4 regions of the Brevibacillus parabrevis genome follow, and region 1 is predicted to be linked to each of the others. Evidence: riboswitches for the same ligand, from Rfam matches in the RefSeq annotation. Region 1 holds a riboswitch; each other region holds the start of a gene.
The links. Region 1 has a riboswitch for S-adenosylmethionine ahead of IRJ17_RS01840 (homocysteine synthase). Riboswitches for the same ligand answer to the same signal wherever they lie in the genome.
Positions count from the first base shown of each region.

Region 2: it holds a riboswitch for S-adenosylmethionine, as region 1 does, so the genes downstream of both, IRJ17_RS08075 (sugar ABC transporter substrate-binding protein) here and IRJ17_RS01840 (homocysteine synthase) in region 1, are expected to answer to the same signal.
Region 3: it holds a riboswitch for S-adenosylmethionine, as region 1 does, so the genes downstream of both, IRJ17_RS15185 (homoserine dehydrogenase) here and IRJ17_RS01840 (homocysteine synthase) in region 1, are expected to answer to the same signal.
Region 4: it holds a riboswitch for S-adenosylmethionine, as region 1 does, so the genes downstream of both, IRJ17_RS14625 (aminotransferase class I/II-fold pyridoxal phosphate-dependent enzyme) here and IRJ17_RS01840 (homocysteine synthase) in region 1, are expected to answer to the same signal.

Region 1 covers NZ_CP064090.1:396,783-401,340, forward strand. Annotated here, with positions in the region: gene rnjA (ribonuclease J1) at 1-551, opposite strand, end outside; gene IRJ17_RS01825 (YqzG/YhdC family protein) at 838-1,176, shown strand; gene IRJ17_RS01830 (SCO family protein) at 1,179-1,802, opposite strand; gene IRJ17_RS01835 (rhodanese-like domain-containing protein) at 1,884-2,195, opposite strand; SAM riboswitch class I at 2,758-2,866, shown strand; gene IRJ17_RS01840 (homocysteine synthase) at 2,957-4,258, shown strand; gene IRJ17_RS01845 (ArsR/SmtB family transcription factor) at 4,494-4,558, shown strand, end outside.
Region 2 covers NZ_CP064090.1:1,692,052-1,696,609, reverse strand. Annotated here, with positions in the region: gene IRJ17_RS08085 (ABC transporter permease) at 1-127, opposite strand, end outside; gene IRJ17_RS08080 (sugar ABC transporter ATP-binding protein) at 129-1,619, opposite strand; gene IRJ17_RS08075 (sugar ABC transporter substrate-binding protein) at 1,697-2,716, opposite strand; SAM riboswitch class I at 2,841-2,961, opposite strand; gene IRJ17_RS08070 (ATP-binding protein) at 3,161-4,417, shown strand; gene IRJ17_RS08065 (GNAT family N-acetyltransferase) at 4,440-4,558, opposite strand, start outside.
Region 3 covers NZ_CP064090.1:3,174,187-3,178,744, forward strand. Annotated here, with positions in the region: gene IRJ17_RS15170 (Gfo/Idh/MocA family protein) at 1-231, shown strand, start outside; gene IRJ17_RS15175 (cyclase family protein) at 288-911, shown strand; gene IRJ17_RS15180 (DinB family protein) at 940-1,455, shown strand; cobalamin riboswitch at 1,830-2,027, shown strand; SAM riboswitch class I at 2,728-2,833, shown strand; SAM riboswitch class I at 2,981-3,091, shown strand; gene IRJ17_RS15185 (homoserine dehydrogenase) at 3,171-4,433, shown strand; gene IRJ17_RS15190 (hypothetical protein) at 4,467-4,558, opposite strand, start outside.
Region 4 covers NZ_CP064090.1:3,056,572-3,061,129, reverse strand. Annotated here, with positions in the region: gene IRJ17_RS14630 (trans-sulfuration enzyme family protein) at 1-792, opposite strand, end outside; gene IRJ17_RS14625 (aminotransferase class I/II-fold pyridoxal phosphate-dependent enzyme) at 789-1,952, opposite strand; SAM riboswitch class I at 2,048-2,173, opposite strand; gene IRJ17_RS14620 (pyridoxamine 5'-phosphate oxidase family protein) at 2,262-2,717, opposite strand; gene IRJ17_RS14615 (DUF5665 domain-containing protein) at 2,892-3,200, shown strand; gene IRJ17_RS14610 (hypothetical protein) at 3,207-4,558, opposite strand, start outside.

The DNA of each region.
Region 1 (4,558 bases):
GCAATTTTGCCGTACTCTGTGGTCTGTCCGACTGGAGTCATATCAAATTTGAAGTCGCCTGTATGGATAACCATGCCTTCAGGCGTGTGGAGCACAACCCCGAGCGAATCCGGGATGCTGTGATTCGTACGGAAGAAAGTCGCTTTCAGTCGATTGAACGGAATTTCCGTATCTTCCGAGATCGGAATCATCTTCACGTCATTTTGCATGCGATGCTCTTCCAGCTTCGCCTTGACCAAGCCCAGGGTCAGACGACCACCGTAGATCGGCACGTTAATTTGTTTGAAAATATAAGGAATCGCTCCGATGTGATCCTCATGTCCGTGCGTTAACAAAAGTGCTTTAATCTTGTGCTGGTTGTCCACCAAATAGGAAATATCGGGGATGACCAGGTCGATACCGAACATTTCATTTTCGGGGAACTTCACCCCGCAGTCAATGATGATAATTTCATCCTCATACTCGACGCAATACATATTTTTTCCGATCTCGCCGAGGCCGCCCATTGCGAAAATCTTAACGTCGCTCAAACTCTTTCCTCCTAACTTCATCGTGCATGATTTTGGGAACCCGAACCAAGCATGCCATTCTTATTGTAACACAACGCGAGGCGTTCGTTTCATCCTGTCTTGTTAATTCCACACATTCATCTTCGGTCAATATTAGAAAACTGATACGCGGTATCTCCAACTCGAGCAAAAGCTGGGCATCAAGCGACTGCTCCGGCCGCAAGCCCCCTTTTGCACGTGTAAGGATTTTCTACGAATGACCGCTTTAAAAAGACTTCAGACTACATGGCAAGCCCGTTTTCCAACACGAAAAAGGAGAGCCTCCGCCATGCATTCTTCCATGAACATGTTCCTCACGCGCAGCTTTCTCGCTACACTGGCCGCAAGTTTGCTGCTGTTCTTTTTCCAGTATGCCCCAGCAAATGCCCAGCCGCCATATGCCAAATGGGGCAGATTGGCGATGCAGGAAACGATGCAAAAATATCCGCACGCGCAAATCGTAGACTATTTGCATGTCGGGCGCATAGCAAAAACGCCCACCACGTCAGAGGAGACGTTCAAGCTCTTGCTCCAGCAGGGCAATCGCAGGTGGGCGCTTCTTGTGCATATTGAATTTGAAAACCAAACGGAACGAGTCGTGAACATCACGTACGAAGAAACCGTCTGAGTCTAGTCAGCGAGCTGTTCCATTTCTTTCATCATTTGCTCCATGTCCATGTCCGCCGCCATGCCGTAAGCACGGCGCATGTTGCCGTCACCGTCGACGAGGAACATGCGTGCGGTGTGGGCAAAGGAACCATCAGGCTGCTTCAGTACCGCGATCCCGAAGTCTTTCGTTACTTTTTCCACCGCCTGGGCATCTCCGCGCAAAAACTTCCAGCCGCTTTGATCAGCCTTGAACTTCGCTGCATACTGCTGCAAAACCTCAGCCGTATCAAAGTCGGGGTCGAAGGTGATCGAGACAAACTCAACCTTGTCGCCGAACAGCTTTTTCTCCTTCAACTGATCCTGAAGCTTGGACATGTTGTACGTCGTTGCCGGGCAAATATCAGGGCAATTGGTAAACATGAACTCGACAAGGCGCACCTTGCCTTTGCCTTGCGAGAACGTATAGGAAGTTCCGTCACTGTTGTCCAACGAAAAGTCCGCGATCGGCTTCATCACCGGAATCGGATCTTTTGCCAAGTATTTGTAGCCGAACACACCTACAATCGCAAGGATAATCAAGCCTGCCAGCACCGTAAACCAATGGCGCTGCAACGCTGACCCTTGTTGCTGTGCTCCTTCACTCACGATTTCCTGCCTCCCCTGCACATCTCATGCGCCATCCCGCTTTGCTTGCAGCGGCGAGCAGCGCACATTTTCTCTGTCTTTCTAGACTTCTTTTTCCCCAGGCCATGCCAGCATTCCGCCAACCATATTGGCAGCGTCAAAGCCAAGCTCACACAAATATTCAGTTGCCCGGTGGCTGCGTGCGCCGCTTCGGCACACCATGATGACCGGAATGTCTTTGTCCAGCTCGTCGGTGCGATGCGGCAAAAAGCCGAGCGGAATCAGCTTGGCCTCTTTGATATGGCCTTCGTTCCACTCCTCCACCTCGCGTACATCAATCACCTGAAGCTGTTCTTTTGCCGCGAGCTTTTCCAGCAGCTCTTGTGGTGTAATTTCCTTCACGCCATGGCTCATCGCGTTTTTTCCTCCTATATGTACAATCGTTTAGTCGTTTTCTGCCATTTCCATCATATCATAGGCCCCAGGCGTTTTCTAACGGCGGGAGCTGCGAAAGCGCCGAGATATAGGGGCAATTTTGTGACAGCAAGGCTCGGTTGCTTGCAAGTTCAAAGAATTTACAAAAATGACCATAAAATTATAAAATTACAAGTAAAAAACCATGTCTGCCAGTTCATGAAAAAGAACGCTGATAATTGATGAAGCTTAGCGTGAGGGGGAGTTATTTCTATGATGTATGTCCTTGGAATTTTGGCTGTTTGCACTCTGGCTGCGGTCCTCTTGTATGCCAAAAAAGGAAAACAATCTCGTAAGGCAACTCATTTGGTTTCAGATGAAGGAAACCCTCATACAAACCATGTAAACAGAGCTTACCAGACAGGCTCTCTGGATCTTATGGGCAACAGCATGAACGGGTAAATCTTTAAAATCCACAAAATCCACCCCGATAACTTAATCATTTGATGTTGACAGCGAAGTATGGTTTTTCATACAATTATGACAACAACTGAAAGCTACATTTTCATCAAGAGCGGTGGAGGGACAGGCCCTATGAAACCCGGCAACCAGCAAGCGAGTCTTGCGCGGTGCTAATTCCTGCAGAATCCATAGATTCTGAGAGATGAACGCACACCCGTGCATAGCCGGAGCCTTCTTCTACTCAGGAGAACGCTCCGTTTTTTTATTTCCTTACCCCCATATAAAAAGGAGAGATGATCATGTCTGACCAACAACAATGGAAACCGGAAACGCTCGCCGTACACGGCGGACAGGAGGTAGACCCGGTAACAGGCTCGCGCGCGGTTCCGATCTACCAAACGACTTCCTACGTCTTCCGTGACACGGAGCATGCTGCCAACCTGTTTGCTTTGAAAGAGTTCGGCAACATTTATACGCGCATCATGAATCCGACCCAAGACGCATTTGAAAAGCGCGTCGCTCTGCTCGAAGGCGGCGTAGGTGCGCTGGCAACCTCTTCCGGTCAGGCAGCCATCACCTTCTCGATTTTGAATATTGCGCAAGCGGGCGACGAGATTGTCGCATCTAGCAGTTTGTATGGCGGGACGTACAACCTTTTTGCCCATACGCTGCCACGCCTGGGCATCAAAGTACACTTTGTGGATCAGTCCAATCCGGACAACTTCCGCGCGTTCATCAACGATAATACCAAGGCGCTCTTTTGCGAGACGATCGGCAACCCTCGCATCGACGTGGCCGACTTGCAGGCAATTGCGGACATCGCGCACGAAAACGGCGTGCCGCTGATTGTCGACAATACATTCGCTTCGCCAATCCTGACCCGTCCGTTCGAGCACGGAGCTGACATCGTCGTTCACTCCACGACCAAATTCATCGGCGGACACGGCACGGCGATTGGCGGCATTATCGTAGATTCCGGCAAATTCGACTGGAACAACGGCAAATTCCCTGGTCTGACGACGCCAGACCCAAGCTATCACGGAGTCGTTTATACAGAAGCAGTCGGCCCGCTCGCCTACATCATCAAAGCGCGCGTGCAACTGCAACGCGACATCGGCGCTGCCGTAGCTCCTATCAACTCTTTCCTGTTCCTGCAAGGTCTGGAGACACTCCACCTGCGCATGGAGCGCCACAGCCAAAACGCACTCGCGGTAGCGAAATTCCTCGCCGAGCATCCGGCAGTGGAATGGGTCAGCTACCCAGGTCTTGAAGGCGACGCCAACTACGCACTCGCGCAAAAATATTTGCCAAAAGGCGCTGGCGCCATCCTCACCTTCGGCATCCGCGGCGGCGTGCAAGCAGGCAAAACATTGATCGAATCCGTAAAGCTCTTCTCTCATTTGGCAAACGTAGGCGACTCCAAGTCGCTCGTTATCCATCCGGCGAGCACGACGCACCAGCAAATGAACGAAGCGGAACAATTAACGGCAGGAGTAACTCCCGGATTGATCCGTCTGTCTGTCGGAACAGAGGCGATCGAAGACATCATCGGCGATTTGAAGCAAGCTTTGGAAGCAGCTGTTGCCGTGAGCAAGGTATAGGTTTTCCTACAACACCATACCTTTTCATTCAAGCGAAAACGAAAAAACCACTCTCGTCAGGGAAGTGGTTTTTTTCGTTTTTTTGTGTCTTTCACTGGATAGTCTCAACTAAATCAGCAGAAAAAAAAGAACAGATGCGAAAATCATTGAACTATTCATTCGAAATAACTTGAATTAACAGTTCGGATATTTTAGAATTTGATCTATGAAAAAAATGGGGAAAAGGTGATCCGCTTTGAAAATATGGAACATCGGCAGTGCACGCACCACCTACCAGCTCGACTTCGCTTGCTCACCGCT
Region 2 (4,558 bases), 1.3 Mb from region 1:
CTGTGATGTTGTCGTACGTGAAGAAATACGGATTGGTCAGACTGAACAACAGCATGACGATCACAATTACTGCGACTGTACCGTATTTGTAAATAAAATCAAACAAGCTGAATTTTTTACCTTCCACCTTACTCACCCCCGCTGGCATAATACATCATCGTCTCCTGTGTCGCGTCCGCGCGGCTCAGCTCCTTGACGATTTTCCCTTCAAACATGACCAAAATCCGGTCGGCAATGCCCAATACTTCGGCAAACTCGCAAGAAAAGTAGAGAACGCCCTTGCCCTGCTCCGCCAGCTTTCCAATCAGGCGGTAAATATCGCTTTTCGCCCCGATGTCGACGCCTTTGGTCGGCTCGTCGAACATGAACACTTGCGCATCCGTATCCAGCCATTTGCCAATCGCGACTTTTTGCTGGTTTCCTCCGCTGAGGTAGCCAACCAGCTGTGTGATGTCTGCCGTCTTTACGCCCAGACGGCTCACCAGCTCCCTCGCCTGCTTCGCTTCTGCCCCTCTGCGGACAAATCCGAGCCGCGACCACTTCTCCAAAGCGGAGACAGACAAGTTGTTCTGGACAGATTCCTCGACAAAAATGCCTTCTTTGCGCCGTTCTTCCGGTACGAGGACGATTCCCGCATCAACAGCGTCCTTCGGCGACCGCAGCCGCACCTCTTTGCCGCTCAGCCTGACTTGTCCCGCCTCGGCGGTATCCGCTCCGAACAAAAGTCTCGCCAGTTCCGTCTTCCCGGCTCCAACCAGCCCGACAATCCCGACAATCTCGCCTTCGCGAACGCTCAAATCGGCGCGGCGAACCTTGCCGCCAGCCACTCCCGCAGCTTCCAGAAGCACCCCGCCTACAGGCACTTCGACTTTCGGGAACTCTTCCTCGAAGCTTTTGCCCAGCATGTTGCCGATGACCTCATCCATCGTCGTGTGGGACGTCTCGCTCGTCACGATCAGTTGACCGTCCCGCATGATCGTGATTCGGTCGCATATCTCAAAAATTTCCGGCAGGCGATGGGAAATGTAGATGATCCCGACACCCGCTTTTTTCAACTGGTCAATGATGAGAAACAGCCGCTCGCTCTCCTTCGTGCTCAACGGAGCTGTCGGTTCGTCAAAAATGACGTACTTCGCTTTTTGCACGGTCGCGCGGGCAATCAGGATCAGTTGCTTTTCGGACAGCGTACATTCCTCGACGAGCATGCGCACAGGGATGGAAAAGCCGAAGCTCTGCAAAATGCTTTCCGCTTCCTTGTGCAAGCTCGGCCAGTTCATGAATCCTTTGCGGCCTGCCGAGACAATCTGATCGAGCAAAATGTTTTCCGTCACGCTCAAGTACGGGATCAGCGCCGTATCCACTTCCTGGTACACGCACTGGATACCTAAAGCTTTCGCATCCTGGGGCGATTGGATCGACACCTCTTTGCCATCAATCGTGATGCTCCCCCCGTCAGACTGATACGCGCCCGTCAAAATTTTCATCAAGGTACTTTTCCCCGCCCCATTCGCCCCTAAAAGCGCATGAACCTCGCCAGCCTTGACCTCAAAATCGACCGAACGCAGCGCAGGAACGCCGGAGAACTGCTTCACAATCCCTTTCATCTGCAAGCTGGACACTTTTCGCCCCCCCTTAAATAAGCAAGATTCCCGTTGACTGATCAACGGGAATAGCCAAATCAACCAGCTCTATATGCTTACTTGCCCCACTCTTTCACGTACTGGGACAAGTCGCCCATTGTCACTTTTTTGTCCTTAGGCAAATCTTCTTGTTTCACCAGCACCGGATTCAGCTTCACGCTGTCTGGCACTTGCTCGCCTTTGATTTTTTGGAAAATAGCCGCTGCGTGAGTGCGTCCGATGTTCGATGGATCTACGGCTGCAGTCGCTGCCCATGGCGAATTTGCTTCCTGGATCAGTTGCAGGTCTTCATCACTCAGGTCGATGCCGTATACTTTGATTTCTGTGCGGCCTGCTTGCAAGATCGCACGGGTTGCCCCTTTGGCAAATTCATCCCAAGATGCCCATACAGCCGTGATGTCGCCTTTGTTCGGATATTTTTTCAGGATGGCTTCCATCTGTGCTTGGGTATCCAGCGCCGTGTTGTTTGTCGCGGAACCGAAAGCGGCGACTTCCTTGATATCCGGATATTTTTTCAGGAACGCTTCATAAGTCACCTGACGTTTTTCCATCGGGGCAAAGCCTGCCACCCAAATTTTCACGATGTTGCCTTTGCCGCCGGAATCTGCCGCCAGCTTTTCCAGGCTCAGTTCTGCCAGCTTGTTGTCGTCTTGCTCGACAATCGGCACGCCAGGCAGCTTGATGTCTGTGTCGAACAGAACGACCGGGATTTTTTTGTCGACAGCTTTTTGCGTACCTTGTTGCAACGCTTCCGCTGTACCGTGGTCGATCAGGATGCCGTCGAAGTTTTGGTTGACCGCAGCGTCAAGATTCGACGCCATTTTCGACAAATCCGTATCTGCGTTGAATACTGTCAGCTCTCCGCCGTTTTTCTCGACTTCCTGCTTCACACCGTTAATGTATTGAGCCGAAAACGTTCCTACATTTTGGCGCATGATCAGGGCAATCCGTTTCGCTTTTTCGCCGGAAGCGCCGTTTGCCGCCGTGTTTTTCGTATCGGCTCCGCCGCCGCACGCGGTCAAGGCCACCGATACTGCCAGTACGAGTGATGTGATAAGGCCCAGTTTCTTTTTCATCGAAAAATCCCCCTTTTTCTTTGTTCCTTGTTGTGCTGCAAGCCGAGGAGGCGACGACCTTCCCTTTCCAAAAGGAAAAGCCTCTTTCAACAGATGAAAGAGGCTTGATCGACAAGATTCGCGCCTCTTATCTGTCAGGTATCGCTACCTGTTGGAGTTAGCACCTTGGCTCGCAAGACATTGATCTTGCCAGCTAGGTTGCCGGGCGTCATAGGGCCATTCCCTCAGCCTTCTCTGGATAAGAGTAGTTATTATTTTCGAAACCTTTGTATTAGTATATAGAGACTATAATCCGTGTTTTACCCATCTGTCAACTAGGTTTTTAAAACTTTTCTCCTTTAAATTTATTCCGTCGGCGCGTCCAAATTTTGGAGGAATCGTGTAGGCTCTTGTCGAAATATCGTAGATTGAAGCAGCCATGCAAATTTGCGATGGGGATGTCCGATGATTCTACTAAAAGAAGTAATTTTGCAGATGTTTTTTGCTCTGACGCCATTTGTCCTGTTCAATATTTATTACCGCGACCGAATGCGCAATTACAGCCGCGCTTTCATTCTTGTGACCAGCTCGATTTGCATGTTTCTGGCCATGACCTTCGCGACCAGCGTCTCGGAAGGCGTGATTTTCGATATCAGGCACATCATCGTATTTTTTGCCCTAGTCTATGGGGGAGTGCGGATCGCGCTGGTCTTGCTGATCGAGTCCGCGCTATACCGCTATTATTTGGGTGGTGAAGGCATCTGGCTCGCGCTGCTTGCCCTGGTTGTCACCTTTGCCATCTCCCTCCTGATGTATCGGCGTTACAAAGCCAGTTATCGGAAAACACTGTATATTTTTTTGACGGGCGCGCTCTTTTCCCTGGTAGCTTTGGGGTTGACCTATCTATACTTTCCCACCTATGTATCCCATCATCCTGCCTACTACTTGTTCGTGATCCCCGTTCAAAACTTTGTCGGAATTTGGCTTTTGTTGTCGCTATTTAGCAAGTGCGTATCCGACAAAGAACTGTTTATTCGACACGCCCAAAATGAAAAAATCGAAACGATGAGCCATGTCGCCGCATCGCTTGCTCACGAGGTGAGAAATCCGCTCACAGCGGTCAAAGGATTTTTGCGCCTGATCCAGGAAAATCCCGAGAATATTACGAAAACCGATCAGTACATCCGCATCAGCATGGACGAAATCCAGCGGACGGAAGCGATCCTGACCGAGTATCTCGCTTTGTCCAAGCCGCTCAAGGAGCGCACCGAGCTAATCAACGTATGCGACCAGCTTTACGTCGTGCGGGAAGTCATGCTGCCTTTTGCCAATATGCACAATGTCGAGCTGGAGCTGCAAGCTTATGAAAAGCCTGTCACGATTCTGGCCAATCCCGACGAGTTCAAACAAGTCTTGGTCAACTTCATCAAAAATGCGATCGAAGCTTGTGAGGAGACGGTCAACGGCAAAGTGTCCCTCTCGCTGTTCATTGAGAAAAGCAACGCCATGCTGATCATCAAAGACAACGGCATCGGGATGGACGAAGGCCAGATCAAACGCCTCGGGTCCATTTATTTCTCGACGAAAACAAGCGGAACCGGTCTCGGGCTTACGTACTCCTATCACGTCATCCACGCGTTCGGCGGGTCGGTAAGCGTGTCCAGCAAGCCAAAAGTCGGAACCAAATTCACGATCACGTTTCCGTATCACGCGCAACCCTAGCCGTCAGTCGAGTGATCTGGGCTTAAACGAGCGACCTGGTCATGAATACTTGCTTGGCCATCACGTCAAAACCCGCCCTTTGCAAAATGCGGATGGTCATTTCGTTGGAAGCTGGCAAATTGACCGTGAGGCGATACAGCT
Region 3 (4,558 bases), 2.8 Mb from region 1:
CATCTCACGCGTATCGAGATTCGCTACCGCGACGGGAGGATCGAGGATGTGACCAGGCCCCAGACGCCCAAAACGATGCACTACGAGATCAGAGAGTTCATTCGCTTGGCTGAGGCAGGCTTGAGAGAGTCAGAGACAAATTCACATACAGCTTCCCGCTGGGCCATGGAGGTCATGGACGAAGCGCGAAGACAAATCGGTGTTGTGTACCCTGCTGATTTGCCGCGTTGAAGGAAGGGAACAGCTAAATCATAAAAAAGCAGGAAAACAAGGGGGGCGAAAACGCGATGAGAATGTTCGATGTGACGGCACCAATCTTTGAAGGCATGACGGTGTACAAGAACAAGCCGGAAAAGCAACCGAAAATACAGACGGTTACGAATGGGTACGTAACCGAGTCCAGAATCGATATGGATGTGCACTCTGGCACCCACGTAGATGCGCCGCTGCACATGGTGAACGATGGAGAGACATTTGAGAGCATCTCGCTGGAAAAACTGGTCGGGAACTGCCGGGTGCTTGACTTGACGCACGTTGAAGACCAGATTGGCCGGGCTGAGCTGGAAAAGTTTGATATCGCCCCGGGAGAGTTTCTCCTGTTTCAAACGAAAAATTCGCAAGACGACGCCTTTTCGTTTGAATTTGTTTATTTGGCGCACGATGGCGCTGCTTATTTGGCTGAAAAAGGCGTACGGGGAATTGGCACGGATGCTTTGGGGATTGAACGGAGCCAAGAGGGGCATCCGACGCATAAAACGCTGTTTGCCGCAGGTATCGTCGTGATCGAAGGGCTGCGTCTGCGCGATGTGCCACCGGGCCTCTACTTTATGGTGGCTGCTCCGCTGAAGCTTGTAGGAACAGATGCAGCTCCTGCGCGGGTGCTGCTGTTTGAAGGCTGGCAAGAAGGATAAATAGAGAGAAGCCGAGGAGGACATGAGCATGCTGATTCGCCCAAACCGGGAGGAGTACCAAGATTATTTTGCTACCTACGTCAGTCAAGTGCCAGAAGGTGATCTGCTGACGATTCTCGAACAACAGGCAGCACAGACAGGGGAGATGTTCGCCGGATTGACAGGGGAACAAATCGATTATCGCTACGCTCCGGGCAAATGGACGGTAAAAGAAGTGCTGGGCCATATCATCGATACCGAGCGAATCATGAGCTATCGCTTGCTGAGAATCGCCAGAGGGGATCAGACTGAGCTGGCGGGGTTCGATGAAAATACGTATGTAGCAGAAGGCTTCTATCAGGAGCGCAGTCTGACGGATTTGCTCGCAGAATACAACGCTGTGCGACAGTCGACGCTGGCCCAACTGCGGGGGATCGCTGCCGAGGCGTGGACGAGAACGGGCACAGCAAATGGCAATAAGCTGTCGGCACGCACATTGGCCTATATTATCGCCGGACACGAGGCGCACCACTGTAGAATTTTGCGGGAACGGTATTCGCTGTAAGCCGGGAGAAGCCCGCTGTTTCGCTTTCTGTGTGTCGCTTTTCGTTACTCGCTTTTCGTTACTCGCTTTTCGTTACTCGCTTTTCGTTACTCGCTTTTCGTTACTCGCTTTTCGTTACTCGCTTTTCGTTACTCGCTTTTCGTTACTCGCTTCCGTTACTCGTTTTGCGTTACTCGTTTTGCGTTGCTTGTTTTCTGCTGCTTGTTTTCCGTCGCTCATTTTCTGTTTCTCGTTTTTTGTTACTCGCTTTTCGTTTCTCGTTTTTCGCTTTCCAGCTGTCGCTGCGTGTTCCTCGCTATCTTTTCGCTGCCGCTCGCAACTTGCCCTCCCTATCTCGGCAATGGTAGGGTACAATAACAGTAGTGATTTTTCCAATTTCATATGTGGGAACAGGTTCCTTGAGGTATATCGCCGCAAGGATAATAGGGAAGCTCGGTGCAAATCCGACACGGTCCCGCCACTGTAAGAGGGGAGTTTTGCGCATACAGGCCACTTGTCCAGACTTGGATGGGGAAGGCAGCGCCAGACGATGATCCCAAAGTCAGGAGACCTGCCTGTTTCGACGACACTGATGGACCTACGGGAGATAGGGAGGTGTTAGAGGACTCGCCATGACAGCAGGGGGACGAATACGTTTCTCTTTGCTTGCGCATTTTCTAACGATCGTATCGGTCGTCGGAAAATGCTTTTTTTGTTTGGGGGATTGGTGTGGTCTGTCGAAGGGGGCAACTTGTCTCGGAATTGATGCGATTAATCGAGGCGCTGGAGTAGCTTCGCGATAGAAGCGGCTAAAATCGAAAGAGCTGAGCTGAAGCTGCCTCTCGCTTGCAGCGGTTCGTCGAATGGACCAGGGCGTCTCGCGGTTGATCTACCTGTCAAAGAGGCTACGATGACTCGCGATTAAATTCAACTTGACTAGATCTTGTACGAATGTGAGGGATCGCAAGCTTGCGAACCGGAGCCTTTTTAAGGATATCGTTGCCAGATTGTCGCCGTGAAAAAGGAGGGAGTGGCGTGGTTCAGCTTTTCATATGTCCATGGTGCGGCTATGTTGAAGAAAAAGAGGTGCCGGAGGAAAGCGAAGCAGGAATCGTTACGTGCGCTTGCTGCAACACGGCGGAGGTGGAAAGTGTGTTTGCGCGTGGAAACGGCTGCTTTGCTGAGGGAGTTGCCGTCCGTTCTTCCTGCTTGCGAGTCTTGTCAGCAAACAAAAAGAATTGTGTTGACGAATGCATTGGAATTTCTTAGAATAGGCTCAATAGCAAATCATAGTTCTTATCCAGAGAGGTGGAGGGTCTGGCCCGATGAAGCCCGGCAACCGTTGCTTTTGCGACAAGGTGCCAATTCCTGCGGGACGTTTCGTCTCGATAGATAAGAAGCGGGTGCCTCGTAGCAGTCAAGACGAACCTTCTTCTTAGCGGAGAAGGTTTTTTATGTATGAAAAAGTGGGAACGAGGCAAACATTTGCCCAATTTCAAAGACAAGAGAGAACTGACATCTAGCAAAGAACAAAAATTCATAGTTTTCTTTATCTAGAGAGGTGGAGGGACTGGCCCGATGAAGCCCGGCAACCGTTACGCAGTTTGTGACAAGGTGCCAATTCCTGCAGGACGAAAATCGTTCTGGGAGATAAGGAGAAGGACCTTGATGCCAAACCTTCTTCTTAGCAAGAAGGTTTTTCTTATTTTTCCAAAACATGACATGAGGTGGTAATAATGAGCGCAGGTGTAATCAAAGTAGGATTGCTGGGATTGGGAACAGTAGGGGGCGGCGTCATCAAAACGATTCGCTCGCAACAGGAGAAGCTGGCGCAGCGGTTGGGCAAACGGATCGAGATTGTCAAAGCATTGGTTCGCGATTCGGAAAAAGAACGGGCGGTTCAGGTTGATCCTGCGCTTTTGACTACCGATTTTGAGGATGTGCTAAAAAGCGATGTGGACATTGTCGTGGAGGTAATGGGCGGTGTCGAGCCTACGTATGATTACGTGCGTGCCCTGATTGAAAAAGGCTGCCATGTGGTAACGGCGAACAAAGAGCTGCTCGCCAAACGCGGCCCTGAGCTTGTCGATCTGGCTAACCAGCATCAGGTGCATCTGGCTTATGAAGCGAGCGTGGCTGGCGGGATTCCGATTTTGAGCGTGCTGCGGCAGTTTTTGCGCACAAATGACATCCAAGGAGTTCGCGGTATTCTCAACGGGACGACGAACTTCATCTTGACGAAAATGGAGGCGGAACAGCTCTCTTATCAGGAAGTGCTGAAGCAGGCGCAGGAGCTGGGCTATGCGGAAGCTGATCCGCGTTCGGATGTGGAAGGTTTCGATGCCATGTACAAATTGTACATTCTTGCGCAGCTTGTGTACGGGGAGTCGTTGCCGCTTGCGGATGTCGTGCGTAAAGGAATCGCCGATTTGTCTGCCGGACACATCCGGATCGCAAGTGAGCTGGGTTACCGGATCAAGCTGATTGCCCAGGCACAAAAAGCCGAGCAAGGCATCCGCCTCTCGGTTCAGCCGACTGTGCTGCCCATTGCCCATCCGTTGGCGCAAATCCAGGATGCGTTCAATGCGGTGCAGCTCTCCGGGAACATCGTGGGCGACCTGTTGTTTACGGGCCGGGGTGCAGGCGAACTGCCGACCGCAAGCGCTGTCGTTGAAGATTTGGCTTACTTGTTGACCCAGCCATTTACGCCGCATCCTGTTTGGACAGAAAAAAATGCCGCGGCTCAGTTGGAGCAAGGGCAAGACGAACGGGTGCTGTGTTATTTGGAAGGCTCGTGTATCGCCGCCACACCTGATCGCGTGCTGCATTTCTTGCGGGAGGCTGGCGTGAACGTGACGAAATTGAAGGTGCAATTCGACTTGGGCGGTGTGCTGCGCGCGGGCTTGATCGTTACAGGTATTCGCGCAGAGCATGAGCAAGTGCTGAAAAGTGACTTCGGACTTTCCGTGCGCTGCTTCCCGCTGATCGAATCGGCATAGCTCGCAGTCTGTCTAGATCAGCGCTGATCCTTTCTACTTGCTTTTTTTATCCGAGAGCTGTTGATCGGTATCTGAAGGCCCGTTTTTCTGATTGCCGGGGAAGACGACTTTTTCCCATTTGGTCA
Region 4 (4,558 bases), 2.7 Mb from region 1:
AGAAAGCCATTCCGCCAAAACTCCGGCAGACTTCGTGCTGACATCCAGACGCGCTTTGAGCGTCTTCAGCCCTCTCATGACCAGCCAGCAATCCTGAACGCCGAGAACGGCTCCCATGCCGTTTTGGATGAGGTACAGCTGTTCGCCGAGCGCTTCATCGCGGGTTACCGCCAGACCTGCAACAACGTCGCTGTGGCCGCCGATAAACTTGGTTGCACTGTGGATGACGATATCCGCCCCCAGCTCCAATGGCCGCTGATAGTACGGCGTCAGGAACGTATTGTCCACGATGACGAGCAGGTCATGCTCTTTCGCAATGGCGGAAACGGCAGCGATATCGGTCACTTTCAACGTCGGATTGGACGGAGTTTCCAGATAGACCCCTCTGGTAGCCGGAGTGATCGCCGCGCGCACCGCTTCCGTTTGTGTCGCATCCACAAACGTGACAGAGATTCCCATTCTCGACAGCACTCTCGTCAGAAAACGGAAAGTGCCGCCGTACACATCTTCCGCGACCACGATATGATCGCCCGCCGAAAAGAGCATGAACACACTGGAAATGGCCGCCATGCCGGAAGAAAAGGCGAACCCGCGCGCTCCGCCTTCGAGTGCGGCGATCGCTTCTTCCAGCGCATGTCTCGTCGGGTTCCCCGAGCGGGCGTAATCGTATGTGCCCGGCTGATCGATATCAAACTGATGAAAAGTGGAAGCCTGGTAAATCGGAACCGACGACGCACCTGTAAACGGATCGATGCCTGTGGAGCCATGCAAAACTTTTGTCGCGAAATTCATCGAACAGCCCCCCCAACGACGAGACTTGCATCCAGCGCTTGAAACAAATCAGCGATCAAATCATCCGGATGTTCAATCCCCACCGAAAGCCTCAGCAATCGATCGCACACGCCGACATACGCCCGCACTTCCTCGGGGATGTCTGCGTGAGTCTGTGTCGCCGGGTACGTACACAACGACTCTACCCCGCCAAGACTTTCCGCAAAGGAGACGACGCGCAAATTTTGCAGAAACAAGCCCACCTGCTCCTGGGAGCGTACCCGGAACGAAACCATGCCGCTGTATCCGCTCGCCTGGCTCGCCTGAATCTCATGCCCGGGATGCTCTTCCAGTCCGGGATAAAACACTTCGGCAACGGCTGGATGTTCTTTCAGCTTTTTCGCTACCGCGAGCGCATTCGACTGGTGTCTGTCCATGCGCAGCGCCAACGTTTTCATGCCGCGCACCAGAAGCCAGCTATCCTGCGGCCCCAGCACGGCGCCGATCGAATTGTGCAAAAACCGGATTTTTTCCGACAACTCCTCGCCCTTTGTAACGATCAACCCTGCCAGCACATCGTTGTGTCCGCCCAAATACTTCGTTGCGCTGTGCAAAATCACATCAGCCCCAAGCTCTAGCGGGCGTTGACAATACGGAGTCATGAACGTGTTGTCTACAATCGTCAGAAGCCCGTGTTGCTTGGCCAGGCTGGTTATTTCACGAATATTTGTAATCTGCATGAGCGGATTGGTCGGCGTCTCGACGAAAATCGCTTTCGTCTCTGCGCGCAGCGCCTTTTTCACCGCTTCCAGATCGCGCAAATCTACGTAAGTAAAAGCAAGCCCGTAACGGGAAAGCACTTGTTCAAACAAGCGATACGTCCCGCCGTACAAATCGAGCGATACGATGAGGTGATCGCCTTGGGAAAACAACCCCATTACCGTATGGACTGCCGCCATCCCGGACGCGCAGGCAAAGCCGGCATCGCCTCCCTCTGCCTCAGCGATTGTCTCTTCCAAAACAGAACGGGTAGGATTCGCCGTCCGCGTATAGTCAAAACCTGTGCTCTGTCCCAGCGCCGGATGGCGATAAGCGGTAGCGTAGTAGACGGGGAAGCTCACCGCACCCGTTTTCTCATCTTTGCCTACGCCTGCCTGAATCAATTTTGTTTCCAGTCTCATACCGTAATTCTCTCCCTCCAATGATGTCGAGGGGCATGAAAAAAGCCCCCTTTCCTCTGAAAGAAGGCTTTGTTTACGTCGCCGTAAGCAAGACCTTCTCATCTTTCAGAGTTAAAAAACTCTGCAGGAATTAGCACCATTATCTCCCCGTATGAACGAACATACAGGTGATTGGTTGCCGGGCATCATCGGGCCAGTCCCTCCGCCTCTCTGGATAAGAAGTTTGCTATTCAATTTGAATGACCTAATACTAAAGGATAGCGCTGTTTCTTGTCAACAAGATTTTCCACAAGAGTGTGACAACCGCGCCTACGCTTTTTTCAAGGCGTCCATGACCTGATTGTCCAGCTTCGCTGCGGCATTTTTGTCGTATGTCTTTTCGTACTGAGGCTCTACGGATATGCGCGAACCGTAAAACATCACGTCTCTGACAGAGTCAATCGCAATCTCCGCCATCGCAAGCTTCAGGGGAACCCCTTCCAGCCGTTCTGCCTTCAGCTCGGCGCGCCCGTTGATCGCAAAAGAAGAGCCTGCCCCGATCAAATGCAGCACGACCTGCGGTTCTTTGGCGATATTGGCGAGAATGCGGGAGCGGCTGTCTACAGCAAAACGGATGAGTCCGCTGTTCACAGCAAAAGTCCAGGACAAGGAACTGACGGATGGCGCACCTGTCTCGTGATCGACTGTGGCCAACGTCACAAAGCGCTCTTTTTGCAGGAGCGCGAACAGTTCTTCCGATAAGGTTTGGGATACGGTTTCAGCCATTCGGATGCCTCCTCGTATACTTTTGTACGTCTATTGTACCCCTCCCGCAAGCCGGAGGCAAACCTTTCCTCCCCGCCTTGATTCTGGTCGGCTTTTTCCCTAAACTGGTAGAAAACAATGCTTCCAGGAACAAGGAGGTTGAAACAAGTGGCTCCTACGCCTACAGATCGGCTCATGCACAAAATAGATCAAGTCCTCCACGAGCTTCAGGAAGTGCGGAAAATGAACGAGCGCATGGATAAGATCGCCATGTTTTTGGAGGATATCCGGCTTGCTGATGTCATCCAAAATTACACAGCCCCGCGCAAGCTGCTCTGGATCAATTTCCTCGCAGGTCTTGCCCGGGGTCTTGGTTTGACGATTGGGACTGCTATCGTTCTCGCACTGCTCGGTTCGCTACTGACACAATTTCTCTCGATCCCGATCCTCGGCGACTACATCCGCGAACTGGTCGATTACGTCCAGACTTACAAACAGCCGTAACAGCAGCTACTTGTCTTTCTTTTTGTCACGATCGTCGTCATCTTCGTCACGATCGCGGTCATCGTCGTCCCGATCGTCATCGTCCCATTTGCCATCGTGTTTCTTCCAGAAGCCGTACGCTTTGCCATTCGGATGCTTGTGCTTTTTCTCATCCTCATCATGCTCAGGCGGCGCGACGATGACCTTCGTGCTCAGGACGATGTCTGCTTGCTTGACCAGCTTGTCTTTTACATACAGTTCAAGCTGAATCGCTTTGGCCGTGTACGAGCGATCTTTGTACGTCAATTCCAGCGTGTACTCGCCCTTGTCATTGGGCTTGATCTCTTTTTTCTTGCCGTCTGGTTTAATCGCGAAAAGCTTCGCCTTTTGCTTTTTGTCCCAGCCCTTGACGGTACCTTTCAGTTCGATCTGCTTTTTCTTTATGTCGTGCACAGCTGTGCCCGCAATGCTGTAGTCTACTGCCGGATTGTTGTCCGGTGTCTTTTTCGGCTCAATCGCAATCGAGTCCTCGTCCACCTTTTTCCCGGCCTCATACACTTCGATCACAGCCTTGCTGCTCTTGGCATCCGTCGTCGGATTCTCGAAAGTCACACTGAAGCTGTCGACGTTATCGAGCAGCTTTTTCAGGCTGGCCTCTTTTCGCACGCCGTTATACGTGACGACAACCCGCTCCGCCCCGTGCTTGACAATCCCTTTGACTTGCCACTCTGCTTTTTTCGCGTCATAAACCGTGAACATATGGAGCAGCCTGTTTTTGTCCTCTTCCGTTTGCGCTACGAGCTTTACTTTCTCCGTGTCGGCAAGCACGCTTCCCGCAAAAGCCTGAACGGTCACATACTGCTCGGCGGACGTACCGACGGCAGGGAAGCTGACGGTAAACGAGTGCTCGCTGGTCGGCACCGTCTCGATGATATCACCGTTCGGCTTGGTCACGACCACCTTGGTCACGTCCGGTGTCACAAGACCTTTGATGTACACCTTGTCGCTTTTCGTCTGGGCGCTCACGCTGACCAGTTGCTCATCCGCTTTCGGGCTGCGCACTTCCAGCCAGATGTCGTTGTAGTAGTCGCGATAAATCCGCTCCCATTCCGCCTTGTTCGTTTCCATATACGATTGCAACTTTACGTTCAAATTAATTTTATCGACGATAATGTACAGATGGTCTGCCTGTGTTTTCAGGAGCGTGTTCAGCGTAGCCGGATCGCTTTGGACAAGCTCCTTGAGCTGATATCGGGTCGCTTTCTGTCCTTGCTCATTCATGACTACCTTAGATGTTTCGGCTGCTCCTGTCGAGCTTGCGTCCGCCAGAAGCGGTGTCAGGCAACCGATGAGTCCCGCCGCTGTTACGACAGCCAAAA